2 regions of the Synechococcus sp. KORDI-52 genome follow, and region 2 is predicted to be linked to the other one. Evidence: predicted binding sites of a transcription regulator. Region 2 holds the regulator's gene; the other holds the start of a gene.
The links. Region 2 encodes NtcA, which controls nitrogen genes in cyanobacteria. Its sites were predicted from a motif close to GTANCNNNNGNTAC; they were not measured.
Positions count from the first base shown of each region.

Region 1 (6,734 bases), 860 kb from region 2:
ACCCCCGTGCTTGGGATGGAACGTCAGCAGGTGAAGGTCACCCGACAATTGCGTGAACTCCCCTAAGTCCAACTGGGCAGCAAAGGCAGCTCGACGTTGCAGGGCTCCGCTGAGCGTCGCCTCGATGCCTGCCTCACCCAACTGACGCAGGCCCAGCCAAAGCTTGAGGATCTCCGCAGGTCGGGTGCCCTGCAAGCCAATCTCCCCGCCGTGATCCATTCCCTTGGGCTCCTCCATATAGGGCAGTCCCGTTGAGAAGGCCTGACGGAGATGGGTTCGATCCCGCAACAACAGCAGAGATGACGCCTTGGTGATGCCGAGCAATTTCTGGGGATTCAGCGTGATCGAATCCGCCCGTTCCATGCCGTCCATCAGGGATGCATGGCTGGAACTAAGTGCGAAAACACCACCGATGGCGGCATCCACATGCAACCAGACCTCAGTATCACGGCAGAGGGTTGCCAAGGCGGAGAGGGGATCAATGGCGCCGCGCACCGTCGTACCAGCCGTGGCCACCACCGCCAGACAAGGGCGCCCCTTGGCTTGAAGGGATCGCAAGCGCTCGGCCAAAGCCTCAAGGCAAAGGCCACCGTCTGAGGCCACCGGAAGCGTCTGAAGCGCATCATCCGCCAGCCCCATCACCCGTGCCGCCTTGTTGATTGAGACGTGGGCGTCTTGGCTGCACAGCAGCACAGGATCCCGATGCGTATCCCCCAAGGCCGCCCGTGCCGCCACCAGGGCCATGAGATTGCTCAGGGTTCCACCGCTGGCCAGAACCCCTCCGGAACCCTCAGGCAAGCCAATTCTGTGGCAGAACCAGCGGCAGAGGTCATGTTCCAAGCCGGTCAAACCCGGCGAAAGTTCCTCTGCCAGGAGGTTGTTGTTCAACCCCGCACAAACCAGTTCCGCCGCAATGGACGCTGTAAGCGGGGGCGGATCGAGATGGGCCAGAGCACCGGGATGGGACGGTTGGTAAGCCCCGTCCATCACCTGCTGAAGGTCACTGAGAAGGGATTCCAAACTGGCCCCCTCCAAGCCGGGGGCAACGTCCGGCAAGGGGCGCATGACGGGCACCGGGCTGGAACGATTGGCGGATCCGATCCAACTGCAGAGCAGATCTGAACTGCGGTGCAGAAAGTCGATCAGCACCGGGTCTACGGCCGAGGGGATGGCGAACGGAGCAAGCCGATCCGGGGGATGCTGAGACGCGGAACTGGCTTGCAACGCAGATAAGTGGACTGCAGTGATCTTCGCGTCTCGTGGGAAGGTGCTCAAAGGACGGCGTTGGACAGCAGTGGATCAGCGGGATACGTTCACTCGCTGGATGGACGTTCTGCTTCAGCGGGCCGAGGAGGTTGGTTTACAGGGAGAGGTTCCCGTCGCAGCAGTGATCCTTGATGGCCAGGGCAGGGCTATCGGCCATGGACGCAACCGGCGCCAGAACAAGAGGGATCCCCTCGGCCATGCCGAACTGGTGGCCCTTCAACAGGCAGCGATCGTTCAGGACGACTGGAGATTCAACAATTGCACCCTGATTGTCACCCTCGAACCCTGCCCCATGTGTGCGGGAGCCTTGGTGCAGGCCCGCATGGGAACCGTGGTTTTTGCGGCAACGGACCCCAAGCGCGGTGGCCTGGGGGGAAGCCTTGACCTCTCCACCCATGCCAGTGCTCATCACCACATGAACGTGATTCAAGGCGTCCGCGAAGCTGAAGCGAGGGGGCAGCTGGAACGGTGGTTCAGGCAGCGGCGGCGACGGAACCGCTGAAGCGAGGCAGCTCAGTCTCAAACAGGTTGAGAAGACGGTTCACGTTTTCAGGGGTGGAGTTGTACCCCATCAGACCGATGCGCCAGATTTTGCCGGCCAGGCTGCCGAGTCCGCCACCAACTTCGATGCCGTGGTTGTTGAGCAGGTGCTGGCTGAAGGCCTTGCCATCCACAGCTTCAGGGATGCGCACCGTGGTGAGGGTGGGCAGTCGCCGGTCGGCCGGAACATGCATCGAGAGGCCGAGACTTTCCAGACCACTCCAGAGCATCTCCGCATTGCGGCGATGGCGTGCCCAGGCCTGATCGAGACCCTCTTCAGCAAGAAGACGCAGGGCCTCTCGCATGCCGAAATTCATATTGACCGGCGCAGTGTGGTGATAGACGCGGTCGCTTCCCCAGTACTGGTTCAGCAAGGAGACATCCAGGTACCAGTTGGGGACCTTGCCCTGACGAGCAGTCATTTTGGCCTCGGCACGGGGTCCCATGGTGAAGGGTCCCAGACCGGGAGGGCAGCTCAGACCCTTCTGGCTGCAGCTGTAAGCGAGATCAACCTTCCACTCATCGATGTACAGCGGAACTCCACCCAGAGAGGTGACGGTATCGAGAAGCAGAAGGCAATCATGCTTCCGGCAGAGGTCGCCAATGCCGTCCATGGGTTGACAAACACCTGTGGAGGTTTCGGCATGAACCATCGCCAGGATGGCAGGCTTGTGCTCGATCAAAGCCGCTTCCAGCTCGTCGAGGGAAAACCAATCCCCCCAGGGCTTCTCGATGGTTTTCACCTCCGCGCGGTAGCGGCCGGCCATGTCCGCCAGTCGCAGGCCGAAGTAACCCTTCACCGCCACCAGAACGGTATCGCCAGGCTCAACGGTGTTGGCCAGAGTTGCCTCCATGGCAGCACTGCCGGTGCCGCTCATCGGAAGCGTGAGGCGGTTGTCGGTCTGCCAGGCGTAACGCAACAGTTCCTGAACCTCACCCATCAACTCCACATAGAGCGGATCGAGGTGACCGATGGGGGTCCTTGACAGCGCCTTCAGAACCGTTGGATGGGCATTTGAGGGACCGGGGCCAAGCAGGAGGCGGTCCGGTGTGGCAATCGGTGCAAACGCTTTGCGGTGACGATCGTCAACAGGAAGAAGAGAGTTCGTCGTCGCCAAAGCCCTGATCGGTGGTTCTCCTGATGAGCCTACGCAGTCACGCCGGAGGAAAGGGGTGCGTTGCGCTTGATTGCAATCTGTTCAAATCTTGTGCTGACCATCAGCCCTCAACGCTGGCGCACGTTGGTTTCACCAAGTCCCTTGGCCAGGTGATCAAAGGGTTGAAGAACGGTGGCGAGCTGATCGGACGCAGCACCGTTGGCCAGAAGCATCTCGGCAACAACGTCTCCCAAAAGAACGATGCTGCGGACTGTTGGACCGGTGGGGACGCCAAGACTCTTATAAGTGTCATCCAGACCGTTCAACACGCGTTCGTTCAGGATCGTGCTGTCGCCCGCCACCAGGGCGTAGCTGGCGTATCGAAGGAAATAATCCATATCCCTCAGGCAGGCAGCGAGCCGGCGTGTCGTGTACGCATTGCCACCGGGAAGCAGAAGGTCGGGCTCGTCTCGGAACAGGCGCTGGCTGGCCTCACGCACAATCTCGGCAGCGGAGCCGTTGATCAGCTCAACGGCCTGAATCCGCAGCGTGGATTCATCCAGATACGCATTGATGCTGTCGATCGCCGAACGATCGAAATAACGACCCAATTGGTCGTAACGACCGATCAGGCCGCTGATTGCATCGCGCATGTCCCTGAATCTCCAGAGGATCCACAGCGGAAGTTAACACCGTTGAGGCGGGCAGATCCCTTGGCAGGCCGGCATTTCAGCCAACTTGACAGAAACGGTTACGCAGTCGCCCTCTGGAGAAAGAAACGTACCCCTTGATACAAAATGGTGTCTTGTGGCTCTATACGGTCACATCACTGCACAATTCAGTCGAGCAGTCCCTTCTTATGTCGAAATCCCCTCAGGACGTCCTGCGCCAGATCAAGGACGAAGGCATCGAACTGATCGACCTCAAATTCACCGATCTGCACGGCAAGTGGCAGCACCTGACGGTGTGCACCGATTTGCTGGAGGAAGAGTCCTTCACCGAGGGCTTGGCTTTTGACGGCTCATCCATCCGCGGCTGGAAAGGCATCCAGGCCTCCGATATGGCCATGGTGCCGGACGCCAACACCGCCTGGGTGGATCCCTTCTACCGGCACAAGACCCTGAGCATGATCTGCTCGATTCAGGAGCCACGCACCGGCCAGCCCTATGAGCGCTGCCCCCGTGCCCTGGCCCAGCGGGCTCTGAATCACCTGGCCAGCACCGGCCTGGCCGACATGGCCTTCTTCGGTCCTGAGCCCGAGTTCTTTCTCTTTGACGACGTTCGTTACAACTCGGCCGAGGGAGGTTCCTTCTACAGCGTTGACACGATCGAGGCGGGCTGGAACACCGGTCGTATCGAGGAAGGCGGAAACCTCGCTTACAAGATTCAGGAGAAGGAGGGCTACTTTCCAGTTGCTCCAAACGACACAGCTCAGGACATCCGCTCCGAGATGCTCCTGCTGATGGGTCAGCTGGGCATTCCCACTGAAAAACACCATCACGAAGTGGCAGGCGCCGGCCAGCACGAGCTGGGCATGAAATTCGCCGAGCTGATCCAGGCCGCCGACAACGTGATGACGTACAAGTACGTCGTGCGCAACGTGGCCAAGAAGTACGGCAAGACTGCCACGTTCATGCCCAAGCCAGTGTTCAATGACAACGGCTCCGGCATGCACGTGCACCAGAGCCTCTGGAAGGGCGGTCAGCCGCTGTTCTTCGGCGAAGGCACCTACGCGAACCTGTCGCAGACAGCCCGCTGGTACATCGGAGGCATCCTCAAGCACGCCCCCGCCTTCCTGGCCTTCACCAACCCCACCACCAACAGCTACAAGCGTCTGGTGCCCGGCTTCGAGGCTCCGGTGAATCTTGTCTACTCCGAGGGCAACCGTTCTGCTGCCGTGCGCATTCCGCTCACCGGCCCGAGCCCGAAAGCCAAGCGCCTCGAATTCCGTTCGGGTGATGCCCTCGCCAACCCCTATCTCGCCTTCAGCGCCATGATGATGGCCGGCCTGGATGGCATCAAGAACCAAATCGATCCTGGCGATGGTGAAGATCGCGACCTGTTTGAACTTCCAGCCGAGGAACTCTCGAAAATCGCCACGGTTCCTGCATCGCTCAACGGCGCCCTGGAAGCCCTCAATTCCGATCGTGGCTTCCTCACAGCGGGCGGTGTGTTCAGCGACGACTTCATCGACAACTGGATTGACCTGAAGTATGAGGAGGTGCAGCAGCTGCGCCAGCGGCCGCACCCCCATGAATTCACCATGTATTACGACGCCTGATCGACAACGAGGGATCACTAAGTGATCCCTTTAACGTAAAAATCAGGTTTCAGAAGGGACCCAACGCGGGTCCCTTCTTTTTTGTTTCTTGACTTGAATGAAGCATCGATCAGAACGAGGGAACCCCTTCAACAGAGGGTTTTTCCCTAACCCCGTGATCTTTACCACTCACTTCACCAGAACAAAATCAGAGATGTTATGGGCCGAAAATCCAAAAGCGACATCACCCAAAACATTGAATCACTCATACGACATCAAGACGCGCAAGGAGGAGATACATTGATCGCCAACCAATGCAAGTAAAAATCATTGGATTTGCTTAAAAGAGTCAAAAAAGCTATCCCGAACAAGGTCAGTCTGATCAAATGCAACTCCAATAAATGTCACAAATACTTCCCTGTGAATCCAGCGAACAGTAGCGTTCCACGCGTAACCCTTTTTTTCAAAAGGTGCGTAGCATTCGATCCTACATTGATCTCCCACCGCAAGAGCTTCGTGAACTCCATTGAGCAAAATGCATGATCCATCTTTGGAAACGTTCCAAATCACGCACTTGGATTGATGTTCCGGAATGCTGGATGCATAAAAATATGACTCCAATCCAGCAATTGGGCTTATCGCAAGATTGAAGCGTTTATTTCTTCGGTTTGTTTGTAATTTTCTGTCGAGGGCCATTAGGGGTATTCAAGCGAACTGGAGCCCGAACAAAAATTCGTTGGTCAACCTCGTCGACATGGCGTTCCACCTCATCATAAGTGTTGCCCCACACAAAGACTACCAACCCTCCAACCACAATCAACCCCCCTTTAGCCATTTACTAGACCTACTGGGAATACACCAAACCGCTAGGAAGCCGGCAAGCATGGAGTCTTTCACAAATAAAAACAGAAATCGATAGGTCTTTCTGCCGATATCAACCTGATGCTAGCCAAAAGTTTAAACCAACAAACAGCCCGTTAATGGCATTTTGTTGTTCAGCAAGCCTGAATAAGCCGGTCATCCAAACAAGCCAGTGACTTAGGATGTCACCAGCCAGGCAAGGCGAGGTTGGCGTTGGGCCTTATTGCCACCTGAGTACCGGCAATTGAAAGCAAGTCATCGGTATCTTTATGGATGAAATTTCCTGAAATTTCGCGTACAAATTCCACTCCCAAACCATACATAGACATGCCGACAAATGACGATTCATTGACGTATTTAACGATAGCGCTGATACGGTTTGGCAAGTTAAATTGAAGATCACAAAACAAAACATCAATATCCTGGTTTGCTACTGGCGCAATGCCGCCGCCTCCCATCAAGAGGTAAGCACCAGACAAGCTGATATCAAGAATATTGGCCGTAGAGTTCAGACGGCCAGGTACTTCTAAATCGACAACAACTTCCGATGTCAACACATGCCTTTCATGATTTCGTCGACCTGCGGTACCCAAGCGAGGAGAATTTCGCCTATCAGGCACCCTTTCAAACATTGTTCAAGCCCGTAACAAATACCTGAATGAAGCCTAACCAAGCCAACCTCAGAAGTCATCGATTCTCATGCAACATTC
Region 1 is NZ_CP006271.1:1,901,735-1,908,468, forward strand. It holds gene KR52_RS09725 (pyridoxal-dependent decarboxylase) at 1-1,224, opposite strand, end outside; gene KR52_RS09730 (nucleoside deaminase) at 1,325-1,768, shown strand; gene KR52_RS09735 (alanine--glyoxylate aminotransferase family protein) at 1,740-2,924, opposite strand; gene KR52_RS09740 (allophycocyanin subunit beta) at 3,032-3,556, opposite strand; gene glnA (type I glutamate--ammonia ligase) at 3,763-5,184, shown strand; gene KR52_RS14440 (PilZ domain-containing protein) at 5,491-5,859, opposite strand; gene KR52_RS09750 (hypothetical protein) at 6,210-6,578, opposite strand.
Region 1: a site for NtcA is predicted at 3,684-3,697, ahead of glnA (type I glutamate--ammonia ligase). Genes of this name have one in related genera too.

Region 2 (6,734 bases):
TGTTCTGGTGAACGTCGATAACCCCCGTTGGCAAGATCTGGTTGATCGCTACGACGTCAACGGCATCCCCCAGTTGAATCTGTTCAATGCCGAGGGAGAGCCGAGGGGTCGATCCCTTGGCCTGCGCAGTGCTGAAGAACTGCAACTGCTGCGTGCAGCACTGCTGGAGGATCAGCCTTTACCCGCCCTGCCTGGGGTCGGCACCATCAGCCGGCTAACGCCTCCTGGCTCCGCTGACCGTGCCTTGGCTGGAGCGTCGAGCCAACCCACAGCCGGGCCCCGAAGCCATGGTTGACACGCCTCGCCATGATCACCGCAACTCGTCACTCCGACGCCCCCATGGACCGCTTTCGGGTCGATCTGATCGCAGCCACGCCGAACCCGCAGCAATGCGTGTACGCCGCCATGCATCAGGACTACAGCGAAGGGTTTGTGGCCGGAGACCGTGCGAGTTGGCCGGATGAGCAACGGGCAGGAGAGATCTGCGTCAAACGTCTGCTGTCTGGAGAGCGGGGCCACTACGGCCCGATGGAACACGCCCAGATTGTGCTGAACGTGGGCTGGTTCCCGCACTCGGTGATGCAGCAGGCACGCACCCACCGCGTCGGCGTGAGCTTCGATGTGCAATCGATGCGATACACCGGCGACCGCATCTGTCGCGCAGCGGATGGGGCCCTCGACCTTGAGGAGGTGTTTTATCTAAGGCCCGTCGGGGAGTACAGCGACCGGCAGGGCAAGAAATACGCCTACACCGAAGCGCTGCGCAACCAGGATCTAGAGCTGTGCCGCAGCGCCGCCGAGCGTTACAGAGACCTTCTCAAGGCCGGCTTCGCCGAAGAACATGCCCGCGGCATCCTTCCCTTCGACTACCGCCAGCATTTCGTGGTGAGCTTCAGTCTGCGGGCATTCCTGCACTTCATGGATCTGCGGGCCAAGCTCGATGCCCAACTTGAGATCCGCCAGCTCTGCGATCTGATGTGGCCCCACATGGTGGCGTGGGCCCCTGAATTTGCGGCCTGGTACGAAAAGACCAGGCTGCACCGAGCACGACTGGCCCCGTGAATCAAGCGATTTAAACCTTGGCCAGGGTCACCCGTTCCGGCTGATGCTGGTATTTGCCTTGTCGATCGCTGTAGGTGGTTGAACAGGGATCACCTTCAAAGAACAACAGCTGACAGATGCCTTCATCGGCATAGATCCGGCAGTCAGCACCAGAACTGTTGCTGAATTCAAGGGTGAGGTGGCCCTCCCAGCTGGCTTCTGCTGGAGTGGTGTTCACGATGATCCCCAAGCGTGCATAGGTGCTCTTGCCCAAGCAGATCACGGTGATGTTGGGGGGAACCCTCAGCTTTTCCAACGCCACGCCAAGGCCATAGGAATGCGCCGGAAGTATGAAGTAGCGCCCGTCGTCATCTTCATGCAGCGGGGTGGGCTCCAGGTTGGCCGGGTTGAACCGCTTGGGGTTCATCACCGTGCCCGGCACATGCCGGAAGATCAGAAATTCCTGGGGAGACAGGCGCAGGTCATAGCCATAGGAGGAACAACCGAAGCTCAGCACGGGGCGCAGCTTCTGCTCCGGATCCAGATGACGGACAAGGCCACTTTGGAAGGGCTCGATCATGCCCTGTCCGGCCTGTTCAGTGATCCAGCGATCGCACTTGAGCATCAGAAACCTCGGCGCAACTCCGTGACTTGATCTGCCATCTCCACCACACCGGAGGGGATTGCAGGTCCAGTGATGATCACATCCATCGAAGCGGGCCGCTGCTCAAGGGCCTCAATCACATCCGCCTCATTGAGGTATCCGAAAGTCACAGCAAGGCCGATTTCATCCAGCACCAGTTGATCGAGATCACCCTGGATCAGGTGCTGACGGCAGATGGCCCAAACCGCAGCCACCGCTTCCGCACCACCGGGATGATCCGGCGAGGAGAGACAGAGAGGCACCTCGGGCCGCAGCCAGACAAGGCCGCCACAGAGTTGAACGCGACCGGCGGGTCCCTGTTGCACGCCCCCTTTAAGGAACTGACTGATCAGAACACGACTGCCCAAGCCGGCGGCACGCATGGCTTGGCTGAGCACACTGGCGAAACTGCCTCGGTAGGGCGCCGTGTGCACCTGCAACTGCCCTTCGGGTGCCACCACATACAAAGGTGGTGGGTCGGAGACGGCAGGCAAGGAAGTGAAGCCGGCGCGCTGCAGAGCCTGCTGATCCCGATCCAGGGAGTTCTGGAAGGCTTGGGGGTCGACAAGGCTTGTGGTCATCGCGGCAACATCCGTCCGGGCGACCCCGGCAAGACCTTGAATGTAGCGGCGAGATGACATTCCACAAGGGGATTGACACCACCCATGGTGTTTGAACAGGGCGAGAACCAACCGCCTGCGAGGCTTGAACAACTGCACACCACCAATGAGCCAACCACCTGGACACCGCACCGATGGTCGAAGCCCGCGGCAGTTGCGACCGTTCTCGGTGAGCTGGAATCCCATGGGGTTTGCCTTGAGCTCCCTAGTGGTTCACACCGGTCGAACCGCTGTTCTCTGCAGCGTCTGCCTGGAGGAGAAGGTCCCCCGCTGGCGCAAGGGAGAGGGGTTGGGATGGCTCAGCGCCGAATACCGGTTGCTCCCGGGCTCCACGCCGCAGCGGCAATCCCGAGAGTTGATGAAACTGTCGGGCCGAACGCAGGAGATTCAACGGCTGATCGGCCGCAGCCTGCGCGCCGTGATCGACATGGAGCGCCTTGGGGAGCGCACCTTGCTGATCGACTGCGATGTGATCCAGGCCGATGCCGGCACCCGGACGGCGTCGATCACCGGGGCTTGGCTGGCCCTTGAACAGGCCTGCCGGTCGCTCGTGCAGCAAGGAGTGCTGGAACAATCACCCCTGGTCGACCAGGTGGCTGCCGTGTCCGTCGGCCTTGTGAATGGCGAAGCCTTGCTGGATCTCGACTACAGCGAGGACAGCAGGGCTGAGGTGGACCTGAATGTTGTGCAGGCTGGCGATGGTCGCCTGCTGGAGATTCAAGGAACAGCGGAAGGAGCCCCCTTCAGCCGCAGCCAGCTCAATGATTTGCTGGATCTTGCGGAGCCGGGCCTGACATCCTTGATGCAGGCGCAACATGGAGCCTTGAACGAGCACAGCAGCTTTACGTAATAACGGCTACATGGCGGCCACCGATGGCTCCGTAACTTCGCTTCATCAGGGGGGTTGTCATGACCAGTAGCCGAGGTTTCAGCCGATACGCCCCACAGATGGTGGCTCCAGCTCCCAGTCCAGAGCCGGCCAATCGCTCCCTGTTGGAGATCATCCGCGATCTGGATGGCGCCAGCAGTGAGCTGGTGGACCGCAACAAGACAATCTTTTTTCCCGGAGATCCCGCCGAACGGGTGTATCTGATCCGCCGGGGAGCTGTTCGCCTCTCCCGCGTGTATGAATCAGGCGAAGAGATCACGGTGGCCCTGCTCCGCGAGAACAGCCTTTTCGGGGTGCTCTCCTTGCTGACCGGTCAACGATCCGATCGCTTCTATCACGCAGTGGCCTTCACCAGGGTTGAGATGGTGACAGCACCGGCGACATCCGTGAAGGCCGCCATCGAAGCGGACACCAGCGTTGGGCTGCGCTTGCTTCAGGGCCTGTCCAGCCGGATTCTTCAGACCGAAACAATGATCGAAACCCTGACCCACAGGGACATGTCTTCGCGTCTGGTGAGCTTCTTGCTGGTGCTGTGCAGAGATTTCGGCGTGGCCGATGAGCTGGGCATCACCATCGATCTGCGCCTGTCGCATCAAGCCATCGCTGAAGCGATTGGCTCAACCCGCGTCACAATCACGCGTCTGCTGGGAGACTTGCGCCAATCCGGTCTGGTTCAGATTGATCGCAAAAAAATCACCGTTCTGGATCCGATCGCTCTGGCCAAACGCTTCAGCTAGACAGCAACGCGACCGACAGGTGCAGCCATGAGCGGCTGGGCGTTAATCCTCGTTCTCCTGGTCCTCGGAGGCGTGCTGTCGACCCTGGGTGACCGGTTGGGCAGCCGCGTTGGCAAAGCCAGGCTGAGCTTGTTCAAAATGCGCCCGCGGCGAACCGCCGTTCTGATCACAGTGCTGACTGGCAGCCTGATCAGCGCACTGTCGCTCGGCCTGCTGCTGCTGGTGAGCCGCCAGCTGAGGGTGGGACTGTTTGAACTTGATGCTCTGCAAGCCCGGCTCCAGGACAGCCGACGGCAGCTCGATGCAGCCGAACGGGAACGGGACAAGACCCGAACGGACACCAAGCGGATTGCTGCTGAGCTCAAGCAGGCGCAGCAACGGGCGGACACCCTGCGCCTTGAACTGGCTCCGCTTCAGGACGAACGCGCCCAACTCGAGGCCGAGCGCGAACGATTAACCCGCGATATCGCCTCCCGCGATGCCGATATCCAGCGAACGGAAGCTGAATTGAAGAGTGTGCGCAGCCGCATCCGATCCGGTGAGCAGGAACTCAAGGATCTCGAACGCAATCTGGTCGCCCTCAGACGTGGGTCGGTGGTGATCAGCAGCGGACAGACCTTGGCGCGAGCAACGGTTCGGCTCGACGCTCCAGAGCAAGCAAAACTCGCTGTCGACAGGCTGCTTCAGGAAGCCAATCTCAATGCCTACGCCAAGGTGAGGCCGGGTGAAGCCCCCAAACGCCAGTTGATCCGCGTCCCCCGCAGCGACGTGCAACGGCTGCAAAGCATCATCCGAGAACCGGACACCTGGGTGATCTCACTGCGCTCCGCCACCAATGTGCTGCGCGGCGAAACGGCGGTGTACGCCTTCCCCGAGGTGCGTCCCAACCGTCGGGTGGCGCAAAGCGGGGACGTGCTGGCCACCACCACACTGCAACAGGATGAACGCACTCCGGAGAGCATCCGCACACGCCTGAACCTTCTCCTGGCTTCGGCCTATGCGGAGGTGCAACGGCGGGGATCCCTCACGGAAGGGCTGCAGTTTGATGGATCGGCCGTCTCTCAACTGGCCCAGAGTCTGATGGAAGAGCCCAGCCAAAGCGTGATCTTGAAGGTGATTGCTTCTGGGGTCAGCGAGAGCGCCGATCCTGTGGTCGTCAAGATTGAGGCCTCCCGATGAAGCGGGTTGCGGTGCTCGATCCAGGCCGCTGCAAGTGTGGCCTGGTGCTGGCCGATCTTGATCTTGGACTTGTCCGCGAGGGCCACCTCCTCACCCCAGAGGCCGTGGAACCCTGGCTGGAGCGGTGGAATCAAGACCAACCTCTGGACCGCATCCTGATCGGCAATGGCACGGGAAGCCAGGCATGGATCAAACGGCTCAAACGCCTGGGCAGCCTCACGGTGATTCCGGAACAGGGAAGCACCCTGAGGGCAAGACAGCGGTACTGGACGCTATGGCCCGCTCGAGGTTGGCGCCGAGTCCTGCCGACGGGGCTGCGCATTCCACCGGTGGACCTGGATGCTGTTGCCGCCCTGGTGATGCTGGAAGAGCACCTTCAATGCCACCTGCGATGGCCAGAGCCGGCCCCAAAGTTCGTGCTCAGAACCGGGCCCTGACCATGAAGGTGTAGTCACCTCCCGGTTCAAGCTTGTAATCGGATCGCACCAGGAACCGGCGTAGGGCATCCTCGATCAGAGCCCGTCCCAAGGACGGTTCCACCACCAGCTCACCCCGGTCAAACCCCCAGGAAAACTGCCACTCGAAGCCACCGGCCGAAACCTCGCCCTCCACACACTTGGCCTGAAAACACTGGCGGAGCACCCGCAGATGGGCTGTTGTCGCCGGAAGCGCCGGCATCAGTCGTTGCACTCCAGGTCATGGCGGAACCCGTTGATCCAAGTTCCAGCGCGCTCAAAACTTTGGCGCTGAAGACGTTCGATCGCCTCCAGAACAGCATCAAGAACCGCCTCGACACAGGGTTGCTCCAGCTTGCTGAAGGGACCAAGAACATGGGACACCGTTCGGGCTCGACGCTCGGCAGGGTTCTCAGCTGGTGCACCTATGCCGATCCGCAATCTCGGAAAGGCCTGGGTTCCGAGATGCTGAATGGTGCTGCGCAGTCCGTTGTGACCACCAGCTCCACCCTGAGCCCGCAGCCGCAGGCGACCGAGGGGAAGATCCATGTCGTCCACCAGCACCAGCAGTTGGTGCGGTTCAAGCCCAAACCAATCGAGGGCCGCACGGATCGCCCGACCGCTGTCGTTCATGTAGGTCTGTGGCATCAAGAAGCGCAAACGTCGATCCCCCACACCTGTATCGGCGGCCAGACCATGCAGCTTGGCTTGCTGCCGAAAACTGAATCCAGAACGGTCACTCAGAAGCTCCAACGCCATGAAGCCGATGTTGTGACGTGTTCCGGAATATTTGGTCCCTGGATTGCCCAGTCCGACCACCAGCTTGAGATCAGTGGTCATACCGCTGGAACAACTCAGTCGCTGGGGGGAAGTTCTTCAGCCGGTTTGACCGTGTCGTCAGGCATTTCCGGCTCAGCCATGGCTTTGTTGATCTCCCGTTCAAATTCCTTGGAGGCCGACTGAAAACCCTTCAAGGTCTTGCCCAAGGTACGACCTAGTTCTGGGAGCCGCTTCGGACCAAAAACCAACAGGGCAACGGCGCCGATGACCGCCATTTCGGGGAGACCGACGCCGAAGATGTTCATACGTCCAGATCAGCCCAGGCCGTTCCAGTTCACGTTGATGCCCTCAAGGATCAGGGACTTGTTGTAGAGCTGGAGGATCACCAAC
Region 2 is NZ_CP006271.1:192,183-198,916, forward strand. It holds gene KR52_RS01065 (thioredoxin domain-containing protein) at 1-295, shown strand, start outside; gene thyX (FAD-dependent thymidylate synthase) at 340-1,062, shown strand; gene dcd (dCTP deaminase) at 1,073-1,666, opposite strand; gene KR52_RS01080 (cob(I)yrinic acid a,c-diamide adenosyltransferase) at 1,666-2,265, opposite strand; gene rph (ribonuclease PH) at 2,411-3,154, shown strand; gene ntcA (global nitrogen regulator NtcA) at 3,214-3,930, shown strand; gene KR52_RS01095 (DUF3084 domain-containing protein) at 3,958-5,109, shown strand; gene KR52_RS01100 (resolvase) at 5,106-5,546, shown strand; gene KR52_RS01105 (DUF3146 family protein) at 5,530-5,787, opposite strand; gene pth (aminoacyl-tRNA hydrolase) at 5,787-6,404, opposite strand; gene KR52_RS01115 (TatA/E family twin arginine-targeting protein translocase) at 6,419-6,649, opposite strand; gene psbH (photosystem II reaction center phosphoprotein PsbH) at 6,659-6,734, opposite strand, start outside.